DNA from 2 places in the Thioalkalivibrio sp. ALJ2 genome. Region 2 is predicted to be linked to the other one. Evidence: predicted binding sites of a transcription regulator. Region 2 holds the regulator's gene; the other holds the start of a gene.
What was found. Region 2 encodes sigma-54, which starts transcription at its own class of promoters, with help from an activator protein. Its sites were predicted from a motif close to TGGCANGNTNCNTGCTT; they were not measured.
Positions count from the first base shown of each region.

Region 1 (3,375 bases), 320 kb from region 2:
ATGGCCGACGGGTTGCTCGCCTGGAACGCGGCCAGGGAGATCGGCAGCCAGGCCAGCGGCGGCACGGTGCGCAGCACCTGGAACAGCGGGTCCAGCCCGCGCATCGCCCAGGTGGACTGGCCGACCAGCACGCCGAGACCGATCCCGGCGACCACCGCCAGGGCGTAGCCGTAGGCCACGCGTTCCAGGCTGGCGAGCAGCTGCCAGGCCATGCCCACGTCGTTGCCGCCGTAGTCATAGAACGGGTTGACGATCAGTTCCCAGGTGTCGGTGATCACCTGACTCGGGCCGGGCAGTACGGCTCCCTGGGAGGACGTCATCATTTCCCAAAGGAGCAAAAAAATCGCGGTCACGATCACCGGGGGCAGGACCACGGTAGCCGCGTTGCGCATACGCCGGGCCCAGGCCCCGGGGTCGGGCGGCGGGGCACCGCCGGACCGGGCCGACGGCGCCGCCGGCCGGGCCACCGCGGCCGTGGAGGTCTCCGCGGCCGCCGGGCGTTCGCGCCCGGCGCCGAAGGTCATGTTGCGATCGAGAATGGCACTCATCGTCGAATCCTCTTGAATCGTCTGTGCAGGGGGCGTCGGGCCGTCGCGTCAGGACGCGAGCGCCTTGATCTCCAGGCTGTCGAGATAGGCCTGTGGGTCTTCCGGGTCGAAGACCTTGCCGTCGAAGAACTCTTCCTTGCCGCGCGAGGTGGACTCGGGGATGTCGGCCGAATCGATGCCGAGCGTGTCGGCCGCCTCGCGCCAGATGTCCTCGCGGTTGACCTCGTCCACCAGGGCCTGCATGTCGAGATCCGGCGGCAGGTAGCCCCAGCGGATGTCCTCGGTGAGGAACCACAGGTCGTGGCTCTTGAAGGGATAGGAGGCCTGGTCGTTCCAGTAGCGCATGCGGTCGGGGTGATCCTCGACCACGCGGCCGGTGCCGTAGTCGAAGTGCCCCTGCATGCGGTCGATGATGTCGCCGTACGGGGCATGGATGTAGCGCCGGCGCGAGCAGATCTCGGCGACCTCCTCGATATTCGCCGGGTCCTCGCAGTACATCTGCGCCTCCATCACCGCCATGGTCAGGGCGCGGGCCGCGTTCGGGTTCGCCTCCACCCAGTCCGCGCGCATGCCCAGCGCCTTCTCGGGATGGTTGTGCCAGAGCTCGCCGGTGGTGTTCGCGGTATAGCCGATGCCCTGGTTGATCAGCTGCATGTTCCAGGGCTCGCAGACACAGAAGGTGTCCATGGACCCGACGCGCATGTTGGCGACCATCTGCGCCGGCGGCACGACGATGGTGGAGATGTCGCGGTTCGGGTCGATCCCGCCGGCCGCCATCCAGTAGCGAATCCACAGGTCATGGGTGCCGCCGGGGAAGGTCATCGCCGCGCGTACCTCGTCGCCGCCGGCGCGCTTCTCCGCCAGCGCCTCCTTGAACTCCCCGGTCTCCAGGCCGACCTTCAGATCGGCGTATTCATCGCCCACCGAGATACACTGTCCGGCCAGGTTCAGCCGCGCGAGGATGCTCATCGGCGTACCGCGACGATGGATCAGGTAGGGCATCGGCGTCAGAATGTGCGAGCCGTCGATGCCGCCGCGGCGCGAGCCCAGTTCCAGGTTGTCGCGCACCGTGCCCCAGGAGGACTGCTTCAGCACCTGTACGTCCGGCATGCCGTGGGCGGCGAAGAACCCCTTCTCCAGCGCGATGAACAGCGGAGCGGCGTCGGTCAGGGCGATAAAGCCCAGCTTCGCCTCGGTGGTCTCCGGCTTGCCGTTGCCGGCCTTCGCATACCCCCAGGGCGCGGCCCCGGAAACGCCCAGCGCGGTCGCGCCGATCCCGGCGGCCATGCCGCCCAGGAAACGCCGGCGCGACAGGCCGGAGGCCTTTTTCGTGTGATCGGTCATTGCGGGTTCACTCCCCTTGTCAGCAAACACGTCCCAAAAACGAAAAAAGGCGTCGCATCAGCCCGGCCGCGTTTGCAGCCGGGTGATGGACGCCTTTGTCCAGTCCCACGGGAGGCCCGGTCATCGGGTCTCCCTGTTGTCAGGCGACGAACCGCCGTTGGCTCGTCTTGCTCAGTCTCCTGCAGGAGGTGTGCCAATTAGCTGTTGCTAATCGACTCTCGTGGACCAAAGCCCACCCTGACGCGGAAAAATCGGACGGTTCCCGGTAAACAATCGAATCCTGGCAGGGGAATGACGATCACAAGCGGCACCACCCTGGGGCACGCCGGCGGTGCAGATGAACCGCTCTGGTGCACACCCCGTAGGAGCCGCCTTGGCGGCGAAGCCCCTGCCATTGTCGGACACTAGCAGGGGCTTCGCGGGCAGGCCCGCTCCCACAGGGGCGGAATCCCTTTCCCCGCGTATTAGCTACAGGTCGCCCTTGCCCAGGAGGTCGGACATCGCGACGGTCGCCTCGGCGACCTCGGCCAGGCGCCGGTTCTGGTTCATCGCCGTCTGGCGCAGGAGCTTGTAGGCCTGATCCTCGCTGAGGCCGCGGTGCTGGATCAGCAGCACCTTGGCGCGCTCGATGGTCTTGCGTTCGGCCAGGGCCTGGCGTGCCGCATGCAGTTCGTCCTCCACCGACTGCAGCCGGGTCGCCTGGCGCTGCACCAGGTCCATCACCGAGTGCCCGACGATCGGGACGTTGAGTACGGTCTCGCCCTCCTCCTGCGTGCTCTCCAGGCCCTCCGGCGCGCCGAAAAACACCGCATACGGCACGCTGTCGCGCAGCTCCGACTCGGCGAGTTGCTCCACCCGATCACGCACAGCGCCCAGGTCCGCGCGATCCGCCGTGATGCGTGCCGAACAGCACTCGTTCAGGTGCATCTCCAGCAGGTCCTCGATCTCCTTCATCGCGTCGATGCGCGCGGTGGTGCAGGCAAACCAGGTCTCGGCGCGGGCCGGGTCCGGCAGGGGATCGCCCCGGAGATCGCCGTGGGTACAGGCCTGACGGCGCAGCCGCTCGACCTCCGCCGCGAAGCCCGCGCCCTGCAGTTCCTGCCAGGCCGCGCAGGCGGGCTTCGGGGCAAACTCGGAGAAGATCCGAAACGAGCGTTCCTGGGCATCGATCCGGTGCAACAGGGACTGGCGCAGTTCGCCATCGAACACGCCCTGACCAAAGCCGGCGGCCCCGATCGCGCGTTCCTGGCCCGCCAGCTCCTTGCCCTGCATGAAGTTCAGCAGGGCCACCAGGGCCCGCGAGACCTCCGGGTCCGTGGCGGAGTCAGCGGCCTCGAACACCACTGCCAGCAGCGACCGGATCAGCTCGCTGAAGCCGCGCATCGCCTCCATCGGCGAGAGCGTGCGTTCGCTGACCTCCGCCCGCAGGCTGGGCAGACCCGACAGGCCATGCAGCGCCAGCGCCATGCGCCCCAGCAGACGG
Region 1 is NZ_KB899554.1:906,492-909,866, reverse strand. Features, by position in the region: gene ntrB (nitrate ABC transporter permease) at 1-548, opposite strand, end outside; gene F468_RS0104290 (CmpA/NrtA family ABC transporter substrate-binding protein) at 597-1,892, opposite strand; gene F468_RS0104285 (nitrate regulatory protein) at 2,361-3,375, opposite strand, start outside.
Region 1: F468_RS0104290 (CmpA/NrtA family ABC transporter substrate-binding protein) is a predicted target of sigma-54. The motif match lies at 2,072-2,088, and genes of this name have one in related genera.

Region 2 (3,375 bases):
AGTGCTGGCACGGGGCGTCGTAAGAGAGAAAGTACTGCCGGGAGAGCCATGTTCAGGCGTCGCCGAAGGCCCGGGTCAGTTCGCGTTCCAGGGCGTCCGCGTCGCCGGCACGGCGCAGCGAGGCGATATTGTCGGGCTGCGAGAGACCGCGAGCCAGCTGCGCCAGCAGGTCCAGGTGCGCGCTGGTCGCCGCCTCGGGCACCAGCAGTGCGATCAGGATGTCCACGGGTTCGTGGTCCATGGCGTCGAAGTCGACCCCCTGGTCCAGCCGCAGGACCGCGACCCGGGGGACATCGAGCTCGGCCAGACGCCCATGCGGGATGGCCACGCCATGCCCCAGACCGGTGGAGCCAAGCTTCTCGCGGGCAGACAGGGCCTCGAAGATGGCCCCGCTGGCCGGGCCGGCGGACTCCTCGCCGCCGACGGCCAGCAACTCGGCCAGGGTCTCGAGCGCCCGTTTCTGGCTGGAACACTCGGGCTCCAGCCGGATACGGGCGCGGGTGATCAGCTCGGCAATGGTCATTGCGTTAAAGGGCCTGTTCGCGGTTGCGCTGGGCACCCTCGGCGCGGTGATGGTCCTTGACCTTTTCCTTGTGCTTGATCAGCTGACGATCCACCTTGTCGATCAGGCCATCAATCGCCGCATACATATCCTCGTGACTGGCTTCGGCGTGGATGTGATTGCCGCTGACCTGGAGATTGGCCTCCGCCTTGTTGTTCAGGTTCTGGTTTTTCTCGTGGGTCAGCACCACATGCACGTCGATCACTTTGTCGAAGTGGCGTTCCAGCTTCGCGAACTTTTCGTTCACGTAGTCGCGCAGGGCGTCGGTGATATCGACGTGATGGCCGGTCAGGTTGATCTGCATGGTCAGGCTCCTTTTTGCTTGGTTCCACTGGGCATACTCGCCATCTGCCGGCGTTCGCTGGAAGACGGTATGTGCATAGCCTCGCGGTACTTGGCCACGGTGCGTCGGGCCACATTAATGCCCCGATCCGACAGGATCTGGGCCAGTTTTGCATCACTCAGTGGCTTGTTCGGGGTCTCGCCACCAATCAATTCCCGAATCATGGCACGGATCGCGGTCGCCGAGCATTCGCCGCCATCGGCTGTGCCAACATGACTGGAAAAGAAGTACTTGAACTCGAATACCCCACGCGGGGTGTGCATGTATTTCTGTGTAGTCACCCTCGAGATGGTCGATTCGTGCATCTCCAGGGTCTCGGCGATATCGCGCAGGATCAGCGGTTGCATGGCAACCTCACCATGCTCGAGAAACCCCTGCTGGCGCACGACGATGGCCTGGGCGACCCGCAGCAGGGTGTCGTTCCGGCTGTGCAGGCTCTTCAGGAACCAGCGCGCCTCCTGCAACTGATCGCGCATAAACGCGCTATCACGCGCATCGGAGACCTGCCGCACCATGCCCGCATAGAGATCGTTGATGCGAATGCGCGGCGCAATCTCCGGGTTCAAGTCCACGCGCCAGCCATCGCGGTCATGGCGGACATAGACATCCGGCACCACATATTCCGAAGTGGACTCGCTGATCTGGGCACCGGGCCGCGGATTCAGGGTGCGGATCAGGTCCAGCGCCCGCGCCAGCTCGTCCGGGTCGCGCACGCCGGACTGGCGCTGCAGGGCTCGGTAGTCCCGCTTGGCCAGGCTCTCCATGCCGTTTTCCAGGATGGCTCGAGCCGCGTCACGCGCCGGGGCATCCGGCGCCAAATGGCGCAGCTGGATCTCCAGGCACTCGCGCAGGTCCCGCGCACCGACGCCCAGCGGGTCGCACTGCTGAATCCAGTGCAGCACCGCCTCGACCTCGTCGACCCCCACGGGCTCGTCTTCGCCCTGGCTGATCATCTCCGCCAGCGCCTCGAGTTCACTGTCCAGATAGCCGTCCGGGCTGATCGCGTCGATCAGCGCCGCCCCGATCCGTTGGTCTCGTGGGGTCAGGTGGCTCAGATGCAGCTGCCAGAGCAGGTGGTCCTGCAGGCCCTCGTCCTCGCCGTCGGAGGTATTCTCCAGCGGGTCGCGGTCGTCCAGGCCGCGTGGGCTCGGGGCGGGCTCGTAGATGTCGTCCCAGCGACTGTCGGTGCTCAACTCCTCGGGGATCACGTCATCGCCAGCCGTGTCGGCCTGCATGCGATCCCCGTCGACCCGTTCGCCCCCTTCCTCCGGGCGCTCGGGCGGGGCCTCCTCGCCCTCGTCCTCCACCTGCTCGAGCATGGGGTTGCTTTCCAGCGCCTGCTGGATCTCCGCCTGCAACTCCAGCGTGGAAAGCTGCAGCAGACGGATCGCCTGTTGCAGCTGCGGGGTCATCGTCAGCGTCTGCCCCAGCTGCAGATTAAGCCCGGGCTTCAGCATCGCGGTTTGAGGTCCATGGTGACCATCAAGATCATCTTAAGGAAACACTGATCAATGTTCACAGTCGAAAGTTTTCTCCGAGATACACGCGGCGCACCTGGGGGTCGTCCAGCAGCTCCTGCGGGGTCCCGGCGCTCAGGATGCGGCCCTCACTAAGAATATAGGCCCTGTCGCAGATTCCGAGGGTCTCGCGCACGTTGTGGTCGGAAATCAGCACACCGATCCCGCGCCGGGCCAGATGCCCAATCACGGCCTGGATATCACCCACGGAAATCGGATCCACGCCGGCAAACGGTTCGTCCAGGCAGATAAAGCGCGGGTCACCGGCCAGTGCCCGCGCGATCTCGGCGCGGCGACGCTCGCCCCCGGACAGGGCAATCCCAGGGCTGTGGCGCACGGTCTCCAGCTGGAACTCCTCGATCAGGGCATCGCCGATGCGGCGTCGCTCGTGGCGGTCGAGCTCCGAGCGCAGCTCCAGCACCGCCTGCAGGTTGTCCCAAACACTCAGCCGACGGAAGATCGAGGCCTCCTGCGGCAGGTAGCCCAGCCCGGCTCGGGCCCGCGAATGAATCGGGGCCCGGGTGATGTCCCGGTCACCCAGCGTGATGCGGCCACGATTGGGCCGGATCAGGCCGACCAGGCTGTAGAAACAGGTGGTCTTGCCTGCGCCGTTCGGTCCCAGCAGGCCCACGACCTCCCCTGGTGCCAGATCGACGTCGACACGATCCAGCACCGTACGCTTGCCATAGCGCTTGGTCAGCTCGCGGCCGGTCAGATAGCCGGCCATCGGCGCAGATTCGCCACCGGCCGCGGCGGGCGCGCTGGTGTCGAGCTCGTTCATTCGTCGTCTTCGCGGGGCTGGATCCTGATACGTACACGCTCGTCATCGGCCTCGCCACGCTCGGCCTCGATCACATCCGTCTCCAGGTCGTAGACGATGCGCTTGCCGCGCGCTTCCTCGGCTGCCGTGACCACATGCGCCTGGTCGGTCAGGATCACCCGGTCCTCGTTCA
Region 2 is NZ_KB899554.1:585,294-588,668, reverse strand. Features, by position in the region: gene F468_RS0102745 (PTS sugar transporter subunit IIA) at 53-523, opposite strand; gene hpf (ribosome hibernation-promoting factor, HPF/YfiA family) at 528-866, opposite strand; gene F468_RS0102735 (RNA polymerase factor sigma-54) at 869-2,362, opposite strand; gene lptB (LPS export ABC transporter ATP-binding protein) at 2,421-3,149, opposite strand; gene lptA (lipopolysaccharide transport periplasmic protein LptA) at 3,200-3,375, opposite strand, start outside.